DNA from 3 places in the Exiguobacterium sp. E4787 genome. Region 2 is predicted to be linked to each of the others. Evidence: riboswitches for the same ligand, from Rfam matches in the RefSeq annotation. Region 2 holds a riboswitch; each other region holds the start of a gene.
What was found. Region 2 has a riboswitch for S-adenosylmethionine ahead of mtnK (S-methyl-5-thioribose kinase). Riboswitches for the same ligand answer to the same signal wherever they lie in the genome.
Positions count from the first base shown of each region.

Region 1 (7,992 bases), on a different contig from region 2:
CAAGTGATGGTGCATCCCAATCATTTCATCACGTTTATATTTCATCGCCTTGGCGAACAGATCGTTCACATCGACGACGCGTCGTTGACGGTCGAATCGGATCATCGCCACGTTGGCTTCGAGGGCGCGGAGCACGTCAGGGGATGAGAGGCTAGCGGTTGTTGTCAGTTGCATTCCGATTATTCCTACCTTCTTTTCTCGATTTCCTGTAGTGCTTTCCTCCTGTAATGTAGCGGAATTCTAGTGTACCTTGTGCGAAAAGTCCTGAATAGCATCAGTTTTTGAAATCGAGTCAATATCTTGAATTTGAAGTGTTTTCCAGTCATTCTCGATGAGACCACAATCAAAAGGACCCGTGCTTTGCACGAGCCCTCAATCATTTCGATTTATCGAAGATGGCTTGCAACCGAGTGACCAGTTCGGCCGTGAGTTCGCCCCGGCTGTCCTTCGGATTGATGCCGCCGATTATCTGTTCTTCGTACCAAATCCCGAAGTCGAGCGAACGCTCGGGCGCATCGTCCGGCGTATAGACGAACGTCGCTCTCACATCCGGGTCCCGCTCGATTGGAACGGGTTGGTCTTCCCATTCAACCTCATCCGTCGTTCGATCAAGCTGAGTAATCGTCTCAGCGTCGGTAATGGTGCGTATCGGTCCATAGGCACCATCCGAGTTTAACGGCTGATAGTCGATGCGAGACGGATCCAAGTCTTCCTCGCTACTGGCACAACCGCCAAGAAGCAGTCCCATACAGATGACACATCCTGACAACATGCGTTTCAACAGGGCATCCCTCCTCGATTTACGTCCAATCCATTCATTCGAACGCCTGCGGGAACAGCTGTTGGAACGTCACCGCCCCGGCGCTCGACAGTTTGAACACTTTCCCGGTCTTCACGTCCTTCACATAGACATCGACTTTTTTCGACCGTTGCTGATAACTGACTTCGAACTGTTGACCGAGATTCCCACGCAACAGCGTCAAATACTTATAGTCATTCATTTCACCACTCTTCGTCGACGGGCGCGCGGTCTCGACGGCTTCGACCAACCGATCATAAGCTTTGCCGCTCACGTTCACAGCATCAGGGTAAGGGAGCGGGACTTCCCGGTGATACGGATACTGATGGAGGTAAGCGACCGCTATCTCGTCTTGATCTGCAGAATCGGTCAAGAGAGGGCTCGTTCGATAGCGCATCGACACGGTTTTTGTTACGTTTTGTCCGTCCACGTCAATCGTGACGTCATATAGCGGATAGGCTGTCATCGGTTCCATCGTGCCACCGTTATGGATTCGACGGAAGGTTAAACTGTCAGCCCCGTTGAGCAAATCGGCATCTTGTAAAATGGAGGAGGAATAGCGAGCCTTGTCTCCACCATAAGACTGGAGCAGATGAGGCATGTTCGTGGCCTTATCTCGTCCTAATGCGATAAACACATCGGACGGTCTAAGGTTCGGCAAAAAGTGGAAAGATGGGGTAAAGTACCCCCCTTCTTCAATCCCAATCTCGACCGTGCCACTAAATCCAGGCGAAATCCTCATAAGTGTGACCGGATACGGTTCGATGTCTTGTTCATTGTCATAGAAGGCGTCCGGCTTATGTAACGCAGCCCGTTCATTTTCGGTCGCGATATAGACGGTCGGAAGAGCAGACATTTCAGTTCCGACCTCGTCTTTCAAGTAGGCAGGTCTTTCTGCAAGCTCGACGGCCCGATACCCTTCCATCCCGTCCATCCGGTCTGATTTACAGAGCGCATAGATTGTATCCCCCTCGACATAGGTCACTTCATTAAAACTATATCCATAATAGTCATCATTCATAAGCGGGGCCCGGGTCGCATACGCCATTCCAAGCACGGAAAACGTCTCTCCATTCAGTTCGGACAGGGGTTCACCGTCTTCACATTGGTTCAATATGGCTTCGGCATCCACTACAGGCTCCTGACTGTTCATCGTAACCCGCTCGGCCTGCCAATGCTCCTCGATATGGCCATAGCGGACGACGTCAACGTCTTCCGAGCAGCCTGCCGTCAACCATAACAGTGACAATGCCATCAACGCTCGTTTTTTCATATTCAACCCACTCATTTCTTCTTCAAGTCAGGGAAGTAGGACAAGAACGTCTCGGCCCCTTCGCTCGTCAGTTTGTACGTTTCGTCGGTCGAGCGGTCGGTCACGTAAATATCCAGCTTCTTCGAGCGCTGTTTATACGTCACCTCGAACTCTTGTCCCTTGTGTCCATCGACGATTGTTAAAAGCGGATAGTCGCCTTCATCACCTTGACGCTTCGTCGGTTCAGCGGAATTGATCGCTTGGACGAGGTCATCCATCTCGTTCCCCGCTGCTTTTAAAAGAACCGGGTATGACAACGGAGATTCCGGGTTGAACGGCTGTTGATGAAGATAAACGAGCGGACCGACCACAAGTGGCATGTAGTCTTCGTCAGGTTGCGTCTCGAGCTGCTTTCGTTCCGCTGTCGATAATAAGTCAGAAGTGCGGTATGTGAACGTCATCGTCTCATTGACGACTTTTCCATCACGAGTATAGGTGAACTCATACAATGGATAAGTCTGGTCCGGGACGAGCTCCGCCTCGAGGGGGATGCGCTCGACGCTCAACGCTTCATATGTAAGCCCTTCTGCGGTTTGGTCAATCATCGACTCGAGTGGAGTCACCGAGAAATAAAGATCCGCAAACATGAGCAGCAAATACGGTTTCTCAGTAATCGTGTCGTAACCGATCGCTACTTTGATATCTTTCATGCTGGCCATCGACGGATCGAACGAGAACAACGGATATGGACTCGGCATTCCCCCGATTTCTACTTCAATCTCACCGTACAGAGCCGGGGAAAAGGCGACGAGCGTTTCGAGGAACGGTTCAATCGGGTTGCCTGACTCGTTCAATTCATCGGCATCCCGTAAGGCGGTTTTGGCGGACTTATCGGCCGGACCGACGACTGGATAACGACCGATCGGTGTCCCTGTTGATACGTCCACATCGTCAGGGAACGACTCGATCACTTCCGCCGAGTAGCGGTTCGAGGCCATGTCACGACAAAGCACATAATTCTCATCCCCTTTCATATATGATACGGCCTTGAACGCATACTCCTCACCCGTGTCCGTCATCGGATAGCGGTTCGCCACGATCGTATCGAACACGATCAAGTCGCCTTCCAGCTCGGTCGTCAACTTACCGCTACAGGCTTCAAGCGTCTCATCGGCTGAATGAAGGGAAATCAACTCCTCCTTGGCATACTTGCTGACGGTCCAATGCGCGTCGACGTAAGACAAGTTTACGACGTCCGGCTTTTCCACACCGCAACCAACCAATAAGCCTGTGGATAGTACAAATAAACCGACTAACTTTTTCAAATCATCCGCCCCTCACCATTTATTTGTACCAATTTTACCATTATATTACTTTAGGAGGGAACACGAAAAAACCCGTCCGACGACCTGGACGGGTTCAATGACCGTTACACAGTTTTATCGATGGCTCGGGTCAATCTCGTCTCGACATCGCGTGCTACAGCTTGGAGCGACTCATCCTCGATCAGTTCGATCAGTTTCGTCGGCTTTGGCATCCCGACATGGGTCGACCCGTCTTTCGTGAAGACGGCGAGCTTGCATGGGAGGAAATAACCGCCTTCCCGGTGCGCCGTGATGACTTTTTTCGCTTCTTTTGGATTGCACACTTCGAGGATGCGGTAGTCCCCATCAATCGCTTGACCTTTCTCTTCGAGCGTCTCACTCAAATTGAAGTCCCAAAGCACCCCGAACTCTTCCTCTTTGAGCGTCGTTTTCAGTTTCTCGACGACCGCTTCGACCGTCTGATCGGTCTTGACCGTGTAATCAAACATGTGAACCTCTCCTAAGATGTAGTCTCTCTCGTTTTGTACCCGAAGTGAGGACCGACAAATTGTCTGTTTGGTCGAAAAAAGTATATGTGATTTGAAACATATTCGATGTCCGTCACGTATGTATGAGAGAAAATAAAGAAGTCCAACCTTACGTAAAGGAGAAGTGGTTGCCGTGACGGTCACCGTATTCACACATACAAGCTGCAGTTCTTCCCGTAAGACGATCGATTGGTTACGCGAACAGAACATCCCGTTCATCGAGAAAAAATTGACCGACCAAGGGATGTCATTCACCGAGTTCAAAGATATGCTCCGCCTCACCGAGAACGGGACGACCGACCTGCTGTCCGTCCAAAAGAGCGTGTATAAACAAGCGGCGGATCAACTCGACGAGATGTCGCTCCGTGAGCTGTACAGTTTCGTGGCGTCGCATCCCCAGATTTTAAAAAGTCCCATCGTCGTCGACGACAACCGGATTCAAATCGGGTTCAGCGAGAAAGAGATCCGGACGTTCATCCCGCGCCATGACCGCATCGCCGAATTGAAACGATTACTCGACAACAAGTAAGAGCCCTGCCGAAGCAGAGCTCTTTTCTTATGCCTTCTTGAGTCGGGCCGCCAAGCGGTTGCCGAACGATTGAATCGATTGGACGAGCAGAATCAAGACGAAGATGGTCACGTACATGACCTCCGGCTCGAATCGAAGATGCCCGTACTGATAGGCGATATCGCCGAGTCCACCGGCCCCGACGAGTCCGGCCATCGCGGTCGCCCCGATCAAACCGATCGTCGCGATCGTCAAACCGAGCACAATCGAGGAGCGGGCCTCCCGAATCAATACGTACCAGATGATTTTCCGGGTCGAGATGCCCATCGCCTCATACGCCTCGACGACGCCGCGGTCGACCTCGAGCAGCGCCGACTCCATGAGTCGCGCGATATACGGGGCCGTGAACACGATTAGCGGTAACAGCACGCCTTGGACGCCGATCGTCGTTCCCATGATGAAGCGGGTGAACGGGAGGATGAAGAATAAGAGAATGATGAATGGGATTGAACGGACGACGTTGATGACGCTCGACAAGATGCCGTAGAAATAACGGTTGGCGAGCCGCCCGTGCGGTCGCGTCAAGACGAGCAGCGTCCCGAGCGGCAGTCCGATCAACGTCGAGATGACGAGCGCGATGCCGGTCATCGTGAGCGTCTGAATCGTCCCCGTCCAAATCAAGTCACCCCAATTTTCCCAAAACTGAAGCATGGTTCGTCACCTCCTTCACTTTCACACCGCTCGCCTCTAAGAAACGGACGGCTTGGTCGGTCTGGGCCTTATCGCCGTCCAAATGGACGAGCAGATTACCGACGAGACCACCTTTCAACTTTTTGATGCCGCCCCCGATGATGTTCGGCAGTAAGCCGAACCGTTTCGTCAATTGGGCGAGCACGGCCTGTTCACTTTGATGGCCGATGAACGACAAGTTGACGAGCGTCCCGTGCGTGCTCAATTCGTCGACGACCTCTTTCGGGACATCGAGGTTCGTTTTCAAGAATTTGCGCGTCGTCGCATGCTGCGGGTCAGAGAACACGTCGAGCACGTTCCCTTCTTCGATGATCCGGCCGGCCTCGATAACCGCGACCCGGTCGCAGATGCGCTCGATGACTTCCATCTCGTGGGTGATGAGGAAAATCGTCAGCCCGAGCTCGCGGTTGATGTCGAGCAACAGGTCGAGGATCGACTCGGTCGTCTCTGGGTCGAGCGCGCTCGTCGCCTCGTCGCTGAGCAAGATGTCCGGCTCATGCGCGAGGGCGCGGGCGATGGCGACACGTTGCTTCTGTCCGCCCGACAATTGCTCCGGGTAATGTTTCCGATGGTCCGTCAATCCGACGATGTCGAGATACTTGTCGACACGCTCACGGATCGTGCGCTTATCAAGCCCCTCGAGACGGAGCGGGATGGCGACGTTCTCTTCGACGGTCGCCGTCTTCAGCAGGTTGTAATGTTGGAAAATCATCCCGATGCGATGACGCAGCTTCGAGAGCCCTCGTTTGTCGAGTCTCGTGATGTCCTGTCCTTCGATTTCGACCTGGCCCGACGTCGGGCGTTCGAGCAGGTTGATCATACGGATGAGCGTGCTCTTGCCGGCCCCGCTTCGCCCGATGATACCGAAGATTTCGCCTTTATCGATGGTGAGCGAGACGTCGTCGAGTGCGGTGACGGCACTTTTATTTACCGTGAACGTCTTCGTGATGCCTTTAAGTGCGATCATAGGCCCTCCTTAAAACGCCGGGACGATCGAGCCGTCGAACGTCTCTTCGATGAACGTCCGGACCTCGTCCGAGTGATAGTACGATTTGAGCGTGGCGACGACTTCGTCATCCTTGTTGTCGGTGCGGACGACGACGTAGTTCGGATACGGGTTGTCGACCGTGTCCTCGTGGAACAAAGCGTCCTCGTTGATGGACAGGCCGGCACCCATCGCGAAGTTCGTGTTGATGGCCGCGAGCGCGACTTCCGGGAGCTGGGTCGGGAGCTGCGACGCCTCGAGCTCGATGAATTCAAGGTTGAGCGGGTTCTCGGCAATATCGCGTTTCGTCGCCTTGTCCGTCAAGCCTTCCTTCAGCGTGATGAGTCCCGCTGTCTCATACAGACGTAGCGCCCGCAACTCGTTCGCCGGGTCGTTCGGGACAGCGACCTTGTCGCCTTCTTTTAAATCTTTAATGTCCGTCAACTTCTCTGAGTAGAGACCCATCGGGAAGGCGACGGTCTTGAACACGTCGTCGATTTTATAGTCTTTATCGGCTTTTTGCAGTTCGAGGAATGAGAGCGTCTGATAGCTGTTGACGTCGAGGCTGCCCTCGGCGAGCGCTGTGTTCGGCGTATTGTAGTCGTTGAACACCTTGATATCAAGCTCGAGTCCGTCTTCGGCCGCGAGTTCTTTCACTTTCTCGGCGATCTGTTGGTGCGGCCCGCCCGTGACGCCGATCGTGAGCGACTCCGTGCTGAGCGCCTCACTTGCGTCCGATTGTCCGCATGCTGAGAGCGCGATGGCGGCGAGTAGTGATGTTCCTGCAAGTACTGTTTTCTGTTTGATGTTCATTTGTTTTCCTCCTCCAAAATGAAAGCCCGCTACTCATTCAGAGTGGCGGGCACGACAAGTCAAAGTCGGACACGCTCATCTCCCAGACGATTTCGTCTGTTGGAATTAGCACCATGATCATTACGATCTGGTTGCCGGGTTTCACAGGGCCAGTCCCTCCACCACTCTTGATAAGCAATCGGTCTATTTAGTTGTTATCATCTTACTTTTAATTGGTTTAATTGTAAATAGATAATTGTAAATTTTCAAAAATTATTTTCAGAAAATCTTTATCGAGCGGTGCCGGCAATTGTTGCAGCTCGGTCTCCGTCATGACGGAGTCGACCAGTACCGGGATGTCGCTCGACCCGACCCCGAGCGCCGCGAGCGTCGTCGGGGCACCGAACCGTTTCAACCAGGCTTCCAAATACGGGGCATCGGCCGAGCGCCGCAAGCGCTCTTGGACGATTAGGCCGAAGCCGACCTTGTCTCCGTGCAAGAATGAGTGGGTCGACTCGAACCGGCTGAGCGAGTTATGGACCGCATGGCCTACGGCGACGCGTGTCCCGGCGTCACCAAAGCCACCGACGGCGCCGCCGATGGCGAGCACGTGATCGACCGCGAAGCGGACGTCGTCACTATACGACTCAAAAGCGTGCTCGCTCAATTCAAGTTCGACGAGACGCCCGCACTGTTCGGCCAAGACGAGTCCGGTGTTGACGCCGGCGTCAGCTGAGCTGTCACCACTCAAATAACGGGCCTCGTAAAACTTCGCGACCGTGTCGATGACACCTGCCCGGAAGTATTCATATGGTGAGCGAGAGATGACCCGTGAGTCGACGATGACCCGTTCGATGACGACGCGGAACATGTCGTAGCGGTCGTAGCTCCCGTCCTCCTGATAGACGACGCTGAGCGGTGTGAACGCCGCACAGTTGGAGGCGAGCGTTGGGACGACGATGAGCGGGACGTTCCGTTGATAGGCGACAAGTTTGGCCGTATCGACGAGCTTGCCGCCGCCGATGGCGATTAACACGTCGGCGTCAAACGGTTT
Region 1 covers NZ_JACSLY010000008.1:47,345-55,336, reverse strand. Annotated here, with positions in the region: gene KNP80_RS10165 (methyl-accepting chemotaxis protein) at 1-174, opposite strand, end outside; gene KNP80_RS10160 (hypothetical protein) at 377-781, opposite strand; gene KNP80_RS10155 (hypothetical protein) at 816-2,072, opposite strand; gene KNP80_RS10150 (hypothetical protein) at 2,084-3,376, opposite strand; gene KNP80_RS10145 (DUF302 domain-containing protein) at 3,481-3,864, opposite strand; gene KNP80_RS10140 (Spx/MgsR family RNA polymerase-binding regulatory protein) at 4,037-4,432, shown strand; gene KNP80_RS10135 (methionine ABC transporter permease) at 4,460-5,122, opposite strand; gene KNP80_RS10130 (methionine ABC transporter ATP-binding protein) at 5,094-6,128, opposite strand; gene KNP80_RS10125 (MetQ/NlpA family ABC transporter substrate-binding protein) at 6,138-6,959, opposite strand; SAM riboswitch class I at 7,032-7,136, opposite strand; gene KNP80_RS10120 (iron-containing alcohol dehydrogenase) at 7,177-7,992, opposite strand, start outside.
Region 1: another riboswitch for S-adenosylmethionine. It lies ahead of KNP80_RS10125 (MetQ/NlpA family ABC transporter substrate-binding protein); the one in region 2 lies ahead of mtnK (S-methyl-5-thioribose kinase).

Region 2 (7,992 bases):
TCGCATCCGTCCGATTGAACACTTCGACATGTAGCAGCGTCTCGGCGGATGGTTTTCCTGTCTGTTCGCCGATTAAGCGTCCGCCCGCATCGACATGAACAAAGTCGTCTGGCGTTCGTTTCCGTTTATCGCGTCCACTCGCCGTGACGAGAAATTCGAGCGGGTCGTCAGAGACGCGAATCGCCAAATTCCCACTCGTTCCGGGGAACCAGTCGCGGGCGGCGAGTTCGTCTTTAATCTCGGCCAGTTCAAGCCAACGTGCCGTAAGGCTCATACGGCCACCTCCTTCAAGTGATGGGTGATGTCGTCAAACGTCTCGAACGGGGCGTAACGGATGCCTGCGTCTTCGCAGAGCGTGATGAGTTGACCTCGGGCGTAGACGAAGTCGGCACGCTTCGCGACCTCGAAGTCGGTCACCGAGTCGCCGATGACGATTAAGCGGTCGGCGGGATTGACGATGCGGCGAGCGAGCGTCGGCTTGCAACAGCCGCAATCGTTCGTGCACTGTTCGTCGCAAGCGTGCGACCACGTGACGGTTACCGTCTCAGCAGAGAAGTCGGCGACGTTGCAGTAGATATGCTCGGGGTCGACGTGGCCTGCTAAAATTGGATGGACGAAAAAGTCCATCCCGCCGCTGACGACGTCAAACTTCCAGCCGTGGGCCCGAACTTGTTCTAAAAATGCCGGGAACCCTTGGCGGAGCGTGATCCGCTCCAACAAATAATCACGGTAAGCCGGGGCAGCCGCGCTCGGCAATAGTTGAAACAGTTGACCGACGCCGGAGCGGATTGAAATCCGTTGTTCGAGGACCGCATCTTTCAACTCGACCCAAGCCGGCGGGGCGAACGCTTTCATCAAGGCGATGATATTGTCTTCCACCGTGATCGTCCCGTCGAAGTCGCACAGGATATGGATCGTCATCGCGACGCCCACGCCTTTAACGCGGTATCGAGTTCGTCCGTCTGTCCTTCGGTGTGACCGAGGACGTGAGCGATGGCTTGGCGGAAAGCACGGGCCCCGGCGGCTGCACCGTCCGGGTGACCATGAATGCCACCGCCGGCGTTGATGACGACATCTGTCCCGAAATCACGAATGATATCGGCGACAAGCCCCGGATGAATCCCAGCTGACGGGACCGGTAAAATTGGTTTCGACCAATGCGGTTCGGCGCTCAAGTCACGAATCGCGAACGCCTTGTCCCGTGGTGTCGCGAGCGAACCGTACGGAGACGGGAAGAGCGTCAAATCGGCCCCGGCGAGGCGTGGGAGTTTACCGAGTAAGAGCGAATGACTGATGGACCCGGTCAAGGCGCCGGCAAAGGCCGGGTGAGCCAAAATCGGCACACGGATGTCTGGGTCGTTCGCAAGTTCGCGCAGTGCGTCAAGACCGTACGTATAGACGTTGAATAGAAGCGCCGTCGCACCGGCCTCAATCAGCCGGAGTGCCTGGTCGCGCAGAGCGAACACAGGACCGCTCAACGTGATGGCATAGAGGACACGCTTCCCGGTCGCCTCAAAGTGCGCTTGAATGACGGCCGCTCCGATGCGGGCCCGTTCGAGCGATGGGGTGAGCGGGTTGTCGTATAAAATTTCGTCGTCTTTGACGATATCGATGCCTCCGGCAAACTGATCGCGGAGTTGCTGCTCGAGAAACGCGAGGTCACGGCCGATGACACCTTTGAAGATGCTCATGACGAGCGGGCGATCATGGACACCGAGCAAATCGCGAATCCCTTCGACGCCGAACTTGGCGCCTTTGAAATGAGGCGCGAGCGTCTCGGGCAACGTCAAATCGATTAACCGGATTGAATCGTCGAGGGACAGTTTCCCGAACGTCGTCGTCAAGATGGATGAAAAGTCAGGGCTGACATTATGTAACGGGTAGCGGATCGTGAAGCGGCTCGTCGTATCCGTATGTGTGGTCGACACGACCTCACCCCGGTACGCCTGTAACTGCTCTTGCTCTAAGTGAGGCAGCTCCGTCCAAGTACCGACGGTCAGCTCGAGGGCGATTTTGTCGGCGACGGTCGCGACCGCGTCCGTTCGTTTGATTTCATATGTGGCAGTGATACTCATATGGTTCCTCCTTCCAGGCAAACAAAAAATGACCCCATGCCGAGGCAAGAGGTCATCATAAAAAATGAACTCTTATCTCTCAGCTTTCGCTGCAAGAATTAGCACCGTGCCATCTCTGGTCGGTTGCTGCGACATCATCGGGCTCGTCCCTCCGTCTGCTCTTGATAAGAATGTGATTTGAAGTTGTGAAATTTAATTGAATTTTTGCACAGAATCGTCACGTCGTCAATTCCTTTTTTTCCAAAAAAAATATTTTGGGGAGTTGTTTCCATATATGCACAAAAAAAGACGGAGGTGCACGGAGAAAATGACGTTGACAATTGTGACGTCAAGTCCGTAATATTCATCACATAAGTTCACCGAATCGAATAAACCACTCTTATCGCGAGTTGGCAGAGGGAATTGGCCCGATGACGCCGCAGCAACCGACCACTAGGCACGGTGCTACATCCACCAGACGAATGTCTGACAGATGAGAGGAACAACCATTTTGGCTGTGCCTCTTTCTCGCGGAGAAAGGGGCTTTTTTTGTGGGCAACTTACAGGAAGGGGAAAACATCATGTCATATCAACCATTTACAGAACAGACCGTCGTCGAGCACGTCCGTCAACTAGGATACTTGCAAGACGGAATCGCCGAGTGTGAGGAAATCGGGGACGGTAATTTGAATCTCGTGTTTCGGATTCGCCAAGGCGAACAGCGCCTAATCGTCAAACAGGCGCTCCCATACGCCAAAGTTGTCGGCGAGAGCTGGCCGCTTACGCTCGAACGGGCATGGATTGAACAGTTGGCACTCCGTGAGTTTGCGAACGTGGCGCCGCGTTTCGTCCCGGACGTCCTCGGCAGCGACCGGACGCTCGCCTACACGATTTTAGAAGATCTGTCTGATTATGAGATTGTCCGCACCGGTTATTTGAAGGGGGAGAGCTATCCGGAACTCGCGCGTCATGTCGGTGAATTTTTAGGAGAGACGCTGTTCGCGACGTCGGATTATGCGGCCGGACCAATTGCGAAGAAGCGGATTGAACGTGACTATTACAATCCGGAACTGTGTGACATCACCGAGAAGCTCATCTTCACCGACCCGTTCAAAGACGCAGAGTCGAACAACATCGAGGCAGCGCTTCGAGAAGATGTCGAACGCCTTTGGCAAGACCAGGCGCTGAAGGTCGAGGTGACGAAACTGAAAGTCGGATTTGTCACGAAACATGAGGCGCTTCTGCACGGTGACCTACATACGGGCAGCATCTTCGCGACCCAACAAGAGACGAAAATCATCGATCCAGAGTTCGCATTTTACGGACCGTTCGGCTTCGACCTGGGCCAAATCATCGCCCATTTGACGCTGTCGACGTTCTATGACCCGTTCAAACGCTTCGAACGTTTCACAGACGTCTTGACGGTGTGGGAGACGTTTGAGAAGACGTTCCGGGCCAACTTTGAGCGCGCCGTCGAACCGTTCAACACGGACGGTTTTGTCGACGAGTTGTTGCGGACGATCTTCAGCGACACGATCGGCTACGCCGGTTGCGAACTCATTCGCCGTGCCGTCGGACTCGCCGGTGTCGCCGATCTCGAGACGTTGCCGGAAGCGACGCGGCTCGAACGAAAACGTGACGCGCTTGCCCTCGGGACGGCGCTCATCAAAGAACGCCACAGCGTCGAATCGATTGACGACTTGGTGACGCTTTTGTCGGGGGTGCGCGTATGACGGTCCAAAACATCCGCTTTAATTCGCAAACGGACGAACTCATCCTATTGGATCAGACGTTGTTGCCGCACGAAGAGCGTTACGTGACAATCGAGACGCTTGAACAGGCCGAACATGCCATCGAGACGCTCCAAGTCCGCGGCGCCCCGGCCATCGCTTATTTCGGAGCGTTCGTCCTCGCCAAAGAGGCGGGCCGGTTAATCGATGACCCGGACTTCACGCGTCGGCTCGACCTCGTCGGACGCCGCTTGATTGCGACCCGGCCGACAGCGGTCAATTTGCAAAACGTGATTGAATCGCTCCTTGATTTAAATGTCGGGGACGACTTTGAGGCGATTGCCGAGGAAATCAAACGGCGCGCCATCGCTTTGTACGACCGGGACGTCGATACGTATCGGGCCATCGGCGAGCATGCACTGACGGTGTTGCCGGCCGGAGGGAACGTGTTGACGATTTGCAACGCCGGTGCCATCGCGACATCGCGATACGGCACGGCGCTCGCGCCGTTTTACGTCGGAAAAGAACAGGGCGTATCTTTCAACGTCTTCGCCTGTGAGACGCGGCCGCTCCTGCAAGGGGCACGCCTCACTGTCTGGGAACTCGACCGGGCCGATATCGACGTGACGCTCATCACAGACAATATGGCGGCTTGGACGATTCAGTCAAAACGAGTCGACGCCATCATCGTTGGAGCCGACCGTATCACACGGACGGGTCACGTCGCCAATAAAATCGGGACGTTGCAGCTCGCCGTCCTTGCCAAACATTACGGCATTCCGTTCTACGTCGCGGCGCCGCATTCGACGTTCGATTTGACGGCGGATGACACGATTGAAATCGAGGAGCGGAACCCGTCAGAAGTGACACATATCGGCGGTCAACCGACGGCACCCGTCGGCATCACCGTCTTCAATCCGGCGTTCGACGTCACCACACCGGACCTCATCACCGGACTCATCACCGAGGCGGGTGTGTTCGAACCGACAGAGGCCGCCATCACACATCATGTAGGGGGAACGATTCATGTCTAAAAAACTATTGATTTTGTTATTCACATTCGTCTTGGCGCTCGTCGGTTGCACGAACGAGCAAGCGGCCCCATCGAAGCCGGCCGAGAAGACGGCAGAGACGAAACCCGTCTCGGTATCGAACGGGACGTTGCCGAAAGATATCGATGTCGCCCTCATCATGCAGATGTCGATTGGCACGTTCTCGTCGCAGTATATCAATGGGGTGACGGAACAGGTCGAATCGTTCGGCGGCAACGTGAAAGTGTACAACGCCGACAACGATCTGTCGAAGATGGCGAGCTACGTCGACACGGCGACGACGCAAGGCGTCGATGTCATCTTGATTGACCATGGCCGCGCCGATGCGTTGAAAGAACCGGTCCAACGTGCACTCGACAAAGGCATCAAAGTCGTCGCGTTCGACAACGATTTGACGAACGAAGGCGTGACGGTCATCGACCAGGACGACTATTCGCTCGCCTGGCGTTCGCTCAAGGCACTCGCCGAAGATTTGGACGGTGAAGGCAACATCGTCACGATTTGGGTCGGCGGCTTCACACCGATGGAACGACGCCACACGATTTATGATGCGTTCTTGAAACGCTACCCAGGCATTACGGAAGTCGCCAAGTTCGGTTCGGCGACGAATAATACGGCGCTCGATACACAGAGCCAGATGGAAGCGATTTTGAAGAAGTATCCGGAAGGCGAGATTGATGCCGTATTCGCGATGTGGGACGAGTTCGCCAAAGGAGCGAGCCGTGCCATCAAACAGGCCGGACGTGATGAAATCGCAGTCTATGGCATCGATTTGAGTGACGAAGACCTGCAACTCATGCAAGAGGACGGCAGCCCGTGGAAAGTGACGGCGGCGACCGACCCGGCTGAAATCGGACGCATCCAAGTCCGTTACGCGTATCAAAAATTAGCGGGTGAAAAGACGCCGTCGATTCATTCGGTCGACCCATATCTCGTCGACCGTGACGTCTTGCCGGACGAGAAAGTGACGATGGACGACCTCGGCCAATACGTCCCGAACTGGGGCGCATCAGACGCGGCCTGGTCGGACTGGATGAAGGGGACGGACTGATGTTACGGCTCGAACGTGTCACGAAACGTTATGGCGACGTGACGGTGCTCGACGATGTCAGTTTTACGCTCCGCCGTGGCGAGATTCATGGCTTGCTCGGGTTGAACGGGGCCGGAAAAAGCACGCTCGTCAAGCTGTTGAGTGGCGCCATCATCCCGACGTCTGGGACGGTCGAGCTCGACGAGACGGCGGTCACACTCACACCGGCCGAGGCGATTCGCCGCGGGGTCATCACGGTGTCGCAAGAAGTCGATGACGCTCTCTATCTCGATTTACCGATCTATGAGAACGTCGTGCCGTGGCAGGCGGTCGAACGGATTCGTCCTCGCGAACTAAAACAGCGAGCAGCTGTCTATTTGGAACGCGTCGGATTACAGATTGACGTGACCGAACCGGTCGGGCGTTTCCCGCTCAGTGTCAAACAACGTGTCTTGATTGCCCGGGCGCTCGCGAGTGATGCGGCTTACCTCTTGCTCGACGAACCGACGGCCGCACTGTCGACAGATGACGCGGCAGCACTGCTTACGTTATTGCAATCGCTCGCAGAAGAAGGCGTCGGCATTCTTCTCATCACTCACCGGTCAGATGAACTGTCGCGCGTCACCACGACGACGACGTTCCTCCGGGATGGGCGCATCGCTTACGAAGGGCCATTTCAGGCATTGTCAGAACGGGATATACATACGTATTTGAGCGGATCCGACATGGCAGAAGCGTTAGAGAAAGCCGTTCCGGAAACCGAGATACGGATTCAAGCCGACCTCACGTTACCGACGTTCGGAACCGAGTTGTCGTTCACGGCATATAAAGGCGAAGTCGTCGGCATTGGCGGCGTCACCGGGAGCGGGAAGACGGAGTTGATCGAGGCGCTATTCGGTCTCTCCGGTGTCGAACAACAAGTGACGTTGGACGGGAAACCGCTCAAGATTCGTGAACCGCGTCAGGCGGTCCGGTCCGGATTTGCCCTCGTACCAGAAGAACGCCGGAAACAGGGGCTTTTCCTCGACGATTCGATTGAACGAAACGTCCTCGCGATTGAAGGGAAGGCGAACGCGATCACACGCGTATTGGCCTCGCTGCGAGTGAAATACGACCAGGTCGGGCAACCGGTCCGAGAATTGAGCGGCGGGAATCAACAAAAAATCGTCCTCAGCAAATGGCTCCTCGAGGACCGGGACGTCTATCTGCTCGACGAACCAACGAAAGGTGTCGACGTGACGGCGAAACGGGACATTTATGAACTCGTCACCCGCCTTGCCAAAGACGGGAAGACCGTCATCTTCACATCGAGCGAACCGCATGAATTAGAATTGGTCGCCAACCGGACGCTCTGGCTCGACCGCGGCCGTTGGCAACAGAAAGGAGGCGTCTAACATGGCCCAACTCGTCATCAAACAACGCACGAAACGTTTCAGTGGCATCGGTCAATACGGAACGCTGTTCGCGATTCTCGCACTCATCGCCGTCTTCGGTGTGACGAACGACCAGTTTTTGACGTACGCGAACTTTAGCGACATCATCAAATCCGTATCGATCGTCTCCCTGCTCGCCCTCGGGGTGACATTCTCGCTCATCGTCGGCGGATTCGACTTATCGGTCGGCTCGACGGCGAGCCTCGCAACAATCGGGGCGGCATCGAGCCTCGTGTTACATAGTCAAGAACTGCTCGTCGCCCTGCTCGTCCCGATTGCGCTCGGTGTGCTCGTCGGGCTGTTGAACGCGCTCGTGACAATCAAGTTCCGGTTACCGGATTTGCTCGCGACGCTCGCCATCATGTACGTCATCAACGGGGTCCAATTGACGTATACGAAAGGTTTTTCAATCTACGACAACATGCCGATTGAAGGAGGGACGGCACCGGGACGTTTTATCCCGTCGTTCCTCTTCATCGGCCAAGGTTCAATCGGACCTGTCCCGTTCGTCGCCATCTTGATGATTCTCTTCTTCGCCGGGGCGCATCTATTTTTGACGTATTCGAAGACAGGACGCGAATTTTATTACGTCGGCTCGAACGTCGAGGCGGCCCGCCGCTCCGGCATCGCCGTCACGCGCATCAAGCTGTACGCGTATGTGTTGAGTGGTCTGTTCGCAGCCATCGGCGGCAT
Region 2 covers NZ_JACSLY010000003.1:45,305-53,296, reverse strand. Annotated here, with positions in the region: gene KNP80_RS05145 (methylthioribulose 1-phosphate dehydratase) at 1-274, opposite strand, end outside; gene KNP80_RS05140 (2-hydroxy-3-keto-5-methylthiopentenyl-1-phosphate phosphatase) at 271-921, opposite strand; gene KNP80_RS05135 (2,3-diketo-5-methylthiopentyl-1-phosphate enolase) at 918-2,075, opposite strand; SAM riboswitch class I at 2,145-2,246, opposite strand; SAM riboswitch class I at 2,452-2,554, shown strand; gene mtnK (S-methyl-5-thioribose kinase) at 2,636-3,787, shown strand; gene mtnA (S-methyl-5-thioribose-1-phosphate isomerase) at 3,784-4,818, shown strand; gene KNP80_RS05120 (sugar ABC transporter substrate-binding protein) at 4,811-5,887, shown strand; gene KNP80_RS05115 (sugar ABC transporter ATP-binding protein) at 5,887-7,260, shown strand; gene KNP80_RS05110 (ABC transporter permease) at 7,262-7,992, shown strand, end outside.

Region 3 (7,992 bases), on a different contig from region 2:
TCGTTCGTCACGTTATAAATCGTGTCCGGCTTGGCGTGTTCGATGGCGGCGAGGAGCACATCGGCCACGTAATCGACCGGGACGAGGTTCGACGTGCCGGTCTCCGAGCCGAGCAGACGAATCGGTCCATCCGGTGCCCCGCGGCGCTCGAGACGGCGCTTGAACACCTCGAGGGCGCGCATATAGCCGTACATCGTGAACTTCGAGTCGGCCTCGCCGGTCTTCGAGTCCCCAACGATGATGGCGGGACGGAAAATCGAGACGTCGAGCTGGTCCCGTTCCGCCCAGACGGCCTGTTCGGCGTGCGCCTTGCTCTCCTCGTACGGATTATGGAACGTCTGGTCGGTCGCATACAACGTCTCATCGCCGACCTCGCGTGCTCCGAGCGTGTACGCCGTGCTGACGTGGAAGAAGCGAGGGCAATGCAGCGCCTTTGCGAGCGCGAGCGCTTGTCTCGTCCCGGTCAAATTCGTCTCGAACAGTTCCTCACGGAGCTCCTCATCGAATTTGACGAGGGCCGCCATGTGGAGCACCAAGTCGATGGAACGGTCATGGTCGGTGATGAACCGCTCGTCTGCTCCAAGGAACGGGGCCGTCAAATCCCCGGCTAGGACGGTGATGGAGCGAAGTTCGTCCCGTGAGAACATCGCCTCCATTTTCTCAGGTGTACGGGCGAGGACGCACAGCGTATGCCCACAATGAATCAGCTCGCGGGCGAGCCGTCCTCCCAAAAATCCGGTCGCACCGGTCATAAAAATATTCACAGCGTTCTTCCTCTCTTTTCAGTCTCTCCCCATCATAACAAGTGGCAACGGAATGAGCCACTTTCAACCTAAAGAATAAAATTAGGGGTTTAACAATTTTTAAAGTCGGTTATGACTTAAGGAGAAGCGTACGCAAGGATACGTCATGACAGTGTTGATCTGTCAAATAACTTAAGTGAGGTTTTTTAGAATCATGGCTAATCTATTCGGAACAGACAAGGATGGCAACAGGAAGAAGCAAGAAGAGATTGAAAAAACGGTTCAGGAGAATGGGATCACACAAATCCACATGTACTTCTCCGACGTGCTTGGAGACTTGAAGCTACTGACTCTCTCTGCAAAATTGTTGCCGGAAGTCTTTGAAGGGAAGACGATGTTTGACGGTTCATCCATCGCCGGTTTTTCTTCCATCAAAAACTCAGACCTATTCTTGAGACCGGATTTAGATTGTCCACGCTACGAGCAGGATGGGGACGAGAGCATTCTCGCCTTCTTCTGTGACGTCTGCACACCGGACGGCGAACGTTACGAGTTCGACCCGCGCAACGTCTTGAAAGATGCCCTCGAGCGGGCTGCACGTGACGGCTACTCGATTTTCGTCGGCGCCGAGCCAGAATTCTTCATCTTCGACGAGAATGGTGAATTTTACGATGAGGCGGGTTACTTCTCGACACGTTCGGAAGACAAAGGGTATGAGGTCCGCCAACATATCGCCAACCGCTTGAGCGAAGTCGGGTTCAACATCGAGGCGGTCCACCACGAAGTCGCACCGGCCCAGCACGAAATCGGGATCAAATATGATGACGCGCTCCACACGGCCGACAACATCCAGTTCTTCAAAGAAATCGTTCAATTGGCAGCCCAAGAGAAAGGTGCAAAAGTATCGTTCTTGCCGAAACCGCTCCGTGACGTGAACGGTTCGGGGATGCACCTCAACATCTCGGTATGGAAGAACGACAAGGACGGCAACCCGACGGTGAACGCATTCGAAGAGCCGGAGTCAGACTACGGTCTATCGCTCACGGCCCGTCACTTCATCGAAGGGATTCTGAAGCATGCCCGCGCGACGGCCATCTTCACGAACCCGCTCCCAGAGTCGTATGAGCGTCTCGTGCCAGGTTTCGAGGCACCGGTTAACATCTGTTGGAGCCCGTCGAACCGCAGTTCGATGATTCGGATCCCGGCGTCACGTGGAAGCGCGACGCGCGTCGAAGTCCGTAACCCAGACCCGAGTGCGAACCCGTACTTCGCGCTTGCGGCATTGATTTATGCCGGACTCGAGGGCATCGAGCAACAGCTCGAGCCGTCGGCACCGAACGAGGACGACTTGTTCGAGTACTCGGCGAAGCAAATCGAGAGCCAAGGCATCTCGTCACTCCCGGCGACGTTCCATGAGTCAATTCAATCGCTCAAGTCGGACCGGTTCCATGATTACTTCAACCATGACTTGATTGACCGCTACTTGTCGCTCATCCAAGTCCGTAAATAAGCAACGTATACAAAAGCCCATTCCTCGGCCGAGGAATGGGCTTTTACGCTTAATGAATCCCGCGCATATACTTTTTGATGACCGGGGCGAGAGCGAACAAAATCATACTGAGTACAATCGCTGCTCCACCGATAATCCCGAAGTAGAGCATCTCGTTCTCTGGTGAATAGAAACGAACGAGCTGGGCGTTAATCCCTTGTGCCGCCGCGTTCGACAAGAACCAGAGTGACATCGTCTGGGCCGAGAAGGCGGCCGGGGCGAGTTTCGTCGTCGCCGACAGACCGACCGGCGACAGGCTGAGCTCACCGAGCACGACGATGAAGTAACTGAGGACGAGCCAGAGCGGGTTGACGAGCGTGTCGGGGCCACCGAAGTAGGCCGGGAGCAAGATCACCAAGAAACTTAACCCTGCGAACAAAATCCCGAAGGCAAACTTCGTCGGGATGCTCGGCTCACGGTCACCGAGTCGGACCCAAAGCCATGCGAACACCGGAGCGAGCATGATGATGAATAACGGGTTGAGCGACTGGAACCAGGCAGGTGACAGCGTGAACCCTAAAAATTCAAGGTCGGTCCGCTTATCGGCATAGCTGGCCAAAATCGTCGCGCCTTGCTCTTGAATCGCCCAGAACATGACCGAGGCGATGAAGAGCGGGATATAGGCGATAATCCGTGACCGCTCGACTTCCGTCGTTTTCGGGCTACGATACATGACGATGAAATAAATCGTCGGAATCGCGATCCCGAACACACCGACGAGACCGATGAACGTGTTAATCGTGAACAATCCTTGTGGAATCAAGACAGCCAACAGACCACCGATGAGGACGACTGCGATCGTCGTATACTTGATCGCGTTTTTCTTTTCAGACGGCGTCAACGGGTTCGGTACGTATGAACCGGCGAGACCGAGATTCTTTTTCTTCGTGACCATGAAGACGACGAGACCGATGAACATCCCGACCGCGGCGAGGGCGAAGCCCCAATGGAAGCCATAACTCTTTTGAACCCCACCGACGATCAAAGGCGAGATGAAGGCACCGAGGTTGATCCCCATATAGAAGATACTGAACCCGGCGTCACGACGACGGTCCGTCTCATTGTACAGGTCACCGACGATACTCGAGACGTTCGGTTTTAAGAGACCGGTCCCGATGACGATCAACGCCATCGAGATGAACAAGAACGTCAGGCTACCAGGAATCGACAGTACGATATGACCGAGCATGATGAACACACCGCCGAAGAAGACGGACCGGGACGTCCCGAACACACGGTCAGCGAGCCATCCCCCGATGACCCCCGACATGTAGACGAGTGCGCCATACACCGACATGATGGACAAGGCGACGTTCTGGTCGAGACCGAGACCGCCATCTGATACCTCGTAATACATGTAGAAGACGAGGATGGCACGCATCCCGTAATACGAGAACCGTTCCCAAAACTCAGTGAAGAATAGCGTGAACAACCCTTTAGGCTGTCCGAAAAAACCTTTTTGTGGCACGCTGTCCACAATTTTCTGTTTATCGATCCTTTCCATGAAAGATCCCTCCTTAACCGTATTATCATAAAAAGAATCATTATGTTTGTAAAGAATAATAGAAGCAAATATTCAAAATTTAACGAATTTGCAACGAATTAAAAAATCACACTAAACGACTAGGTTCAGTGTGATTTATATAGGTCAAGCCGTCTTTTGTTTCGCTTCGGCCGCACTGACGCGACGTCCGAGCTGCCAGTAGATGAGGCCTGACACACAGCTGGCCGCCCCGACGAGGATTAAGGCGATATGACCGGCCCGCTGATCGAAGAATAGGCTCGCCATGATTGGAGCCGTCACCCCGCCGATCAACCATTGGATACTGGCGGCCCCGTTATAGGCCCCACGCATATTCTCCGGAGCGATCAAGGCGATGAACGTCTGTTGGACCGGGGACATGATCATCTCACCGAGCGTATAGAACGCGTATACCGCGAGCAAGACGCTGACGAGGACGAGGTACGGTGTCCCGAGGGAGTAGAGGAGACGCGGCATGACCGCAATCAGGATCATGCCGACCCCGAAGATGGTCGCCCCGGCGAGCATGACGTTGCCGAACGGCTTGCGCCCGAGTTTCGAGGCAATCGGGAACTGGAACAACACGACCATGATACCGTTCAAGGCGAGCATATAGGCGAACGGGTTCTCACGGTCAGTGAACGACGGCATCGACTCACGCAAGAACAGCGGCAGCATGCTCTCGATGAGCGAGAAGCCCATCGAGATGAACACACCGGCGAAGATGAAGACGAGGAAGACCTTGTCGTTATAGAACACCCGTAGCACGTCTCGGTTCGACGGCGTGTCGGCCTCAGTTGTCTCCGGGAGCGACTCCCGGATGAAGCGGCCGAGGACGAGCGCATAAAGGATAAAGACGAATGACGCCGAGAAGAAGATATACTGCCGGTCGATGAACAGGACGGCACTGCCGAGGAGCGGACCGAGCGCAGCCCCGATGTTATGGCCCATCCGCAACAGGCCGAACGCCTCGTTCATCTGTTCAGGTTCGGTCACGTCCGCCACCATCGCGCTCGCGGCCGGATGGAACAACGAGTTCGTCAAGCCGAGCATGGCGTTCAAAAGGAGGAGCGGCCAAAACGTCTCGGCGAACGCGAAACCTACGAGCGCGAGCGCATCGCCGAGGATGGCGATCATCATGATCGGTTTGCGGCCATACAAATCCGCGAGCCGTCCGCCGACGACCGAACCGATGAGGGCCATGATTGGACCGGTCGCCATGATGACACCGACCTGGATATAACTGTCGAGCTTGTCACTGTAATAGAGGACGAGGAACGGCGCGATCATGAACATCATGACGCCGGTGATCGTCTCCCCGAGGAAACGGATCCAAATATTGCGGTCGAGTCGTTTGAGTGATTGAATCATTAGGTTCACCTGCTTTAATTATTGGAATGAAAAAAGGGACGCAACATGCACAAAGGCATACGCGTCCCTACGATCTTAGACATGCCTCGGAAGGCAGGGGAACGTCACGGATTCAAATCACGGAGAGGCGCCTGCCGGTCAATATGGACTTGGACGTGCGAGCGTTGAATGACTGACATCGGTACCTCTCCTTTCTGCATTGGACTGTCTTCTCTTCAAGATTATGATATTTCTGTGAAATGTGTCAACCTAAATCGTCAATGTGTCATAACAATTCATTCAAGTTCTTGCGACTGAGCCGGTAGTCGATCAAGCGCGAGAACACGACTTGAATCATCGCCGTGACCGGCACGCTGATGAACATTCCGACGAGGCCGAACAGGCTGCCGCCGATGATGATCGACGTGATGACCCAGAACGGCGTGATGCCGACGCTGTCGCCGAGAATCTTTGGCCCGAGCCAGAGTCCGTCGAATTGTTGCAACAAGAAGATGAACAAGAGGACGATGAGCGCCGTGAACGGGTCATAGAAGTAAGTGATGATGAACGCCGGGATAATCCCGAGCAGCGGCCCGACGTACGGGATGAAGTTCAAGACACCGACGATGACGCCGAGCAGAAGCGCGTATGGCGCACCGATAATCAACAGACCGGCGACGGCCAGCACCCCGATGATGAGGCAGTCGAGCGACTTCCCGATGATATAGCGTTTGAAGATATAATCCATCTCTTGGAAGATGTCGATCGTCGTCTTGGCTGACGCGACCGGGAACATCGCATACAACAGCCGCTTGAACATGCGGGCAAAAATCTCTTTGTCTTTTAAAAGATAAATCGAGATGACGATCCCAATCAAGAAGTTAATGAGCGTCATCGTGAAGCTCGACACGTAGCTGACCGACGACAAGACGGCCGTCTCGACCCAGCCCGAGTAGCGCTCCTCGAACCGGCTGAAATCGATGGCCTGGGCGACTGTCGCGTTATACTCTTTCAAATACGTGTTCAACTGTGAGAGATACCCGTCAATCTGACGGATGTAGGACGGGAGTTCCTCGATGAGCGAGGCGAGGCTCGAATAAATGCGTGGGAACAGTGTCACCGCAGAGATGACGAGAATCCCGATAAAAATGATATAGACGATCAGCAAGCCTTGATATCGTTTTAGTTGAAACCGTTCTTCTATATAGGACAGGACGGTATTCAGGAGCAGCGCGATGGCGATTCCCATAATAATCGGCGTCAGCAACTGGAACGTATAATGCATCATCTGCGAAATCGTATCCGGTTCGCTGATGACTTTCCAGAGCACGAGCAAGATCAGGCCGATCACGCTCAACTTCCAAATCAATTGACGGTTTAGTTCCAATGGTCCATCCCCTCATGTTTTAAATTTTGTAGAATAACGTTCACTTTCACTATGAACGTTTTTTTATCGGGATTCAAGAGGACATGCTCTTTTTCAAAAAAGGATTGACAAGATTGGTAACGTTTGGTTAACTAAGTGACATATTACAAAAAGACAAATCGCATATAAAACACTTTCTATCAAGAGAAGCGGAGGGACTGGCCCGATGAAGCTTCAGCAACAGATTGTTTCAATACTGTGCTAATTCCAGCAAGGTGACCTTGAGAGATGGAAAGGTGGTTGTTTGAATACGTCCGTATCTCGACACCCCTTTCCTCGGAAAGGGGTGTTTTTTGCATAGGAGGACTATTCATGACTGACAGACGCTCACATCTACTTAAAACGTTACCACCTCAACATTTCGTCGGACTCGCGAACGAGGTGGCCGAACTCGAACAAGCCGGCCGCGACATCATCCGACTCGGACAAGGGACGCCTGACCTGCCGACGCCTGAGCCGATCTGTGACGCGCTTCAGACGGCGCTCCTCGACGCCTCGACCCATCAATACGGTCCGTTCCGCGGTCAGGCCCGCCTGAAGCAAGCAGTGGCGACGTTCTATTTGAATGAGTATGGAGTCGAACTTGATCCCGAGACAGAAGTAGCGATTCTCATCGGCTCAAAATCAGGTCTCATCACGTTGCCGCAATGCGTACTCGAACCTGGCGACGGGATTTTGCTACCGAATCCCGGCTATCCTGATTACATCTCGGGGGCACGCCTCGCCGGTGCCGTCGTCCGTGACCTCGTCCTCCGGGAAGAGAACGGCTTCTTGCCGGACTATGAGACGCTCGATACGCAAGAGGCAAGACTCATGTATTTAAACTACCCGAGCAATCCGACCGGAGCCGTCGCCTCACCCGCTTTCTTTGACGATACCGTCCGTTTCGCCCGGGAGCGGGACTTGATGGTCGTCCACGATTTCGCATACGGCAGCATCGGATTCGATGGACATGTCCCGCCGAGTTTCCTGCAGGCGGAAGGGGCGAAAGAAGTGGGCATCGAGGTATATACGATGTCGAAAGCGTTCAACATGTCCGGTTGGCGCGTCGCCTTCGCCGTCGGGAACGCGGACATCATCGAGGCGATCAACACGTATCAGGACCACGTCCACGTCAGCGTGTTCTCGGCCATCCAGGCGGCGGCCGTCGCCGCACTCGAGGCGCCCCGTACTATTCGCGATGACTTGGCACGACTGTACGAGGCACGGCGTGATCGCCTGATCGACGGGTTGAACCGGGCCGGCTGGGCCGTCGAACCGCCGGAAGGCTCGTTCTTCGTCTGGGCGAAAGTGCCTGAGGGTGATGCCAAGTCGTTCTCGCGGAAACTGCTGCATGAAGCCGGTGTCGCCGTCACCCCGGGCTATTTCTTCGGCTCGGAAGGGAACGGATACGTCCGCTTCG
Region 3 covers NZ_JACSLY010000008.1:39,070-47,061, forward strand. Annotated here, with positions in the region: gene KNP80_RS10090 (SDR family oxidoreductase) at 1-764, opposite strand, end outside; gene KNP80_RS10095 (glutamine synthetase family protein) at 958-2,253, shown strand; gene KNP80_RS10100 (peptide MFS transporter) at 2,303-3,796, opposite strand; gene KNP80_RS10105 (MDR family MFS transporter) at 3,941-5,185, opposite strand; gene KNP80_RS10110 (AI-2E family transporter) at 5,451-6,551, opposite strand; SAM riboswitch class I at 6,725-6,825, shown strand; gene KNP80_RS10115 (aminotransferase class I/II-fold pyridoxal phosphate-dependent enzyme) at 6,903-7,992, shown strand, end outside.
Region 3: another riboswitch for S-adenosylmethionine. It lies ahead of KNP80_RS10115 (aminotransferase class I/II-fold pyridoxal phosphate-dependent enzyme); the one in region 2 lies ahead of mtnK (S-methyl-5-thioribose kinase).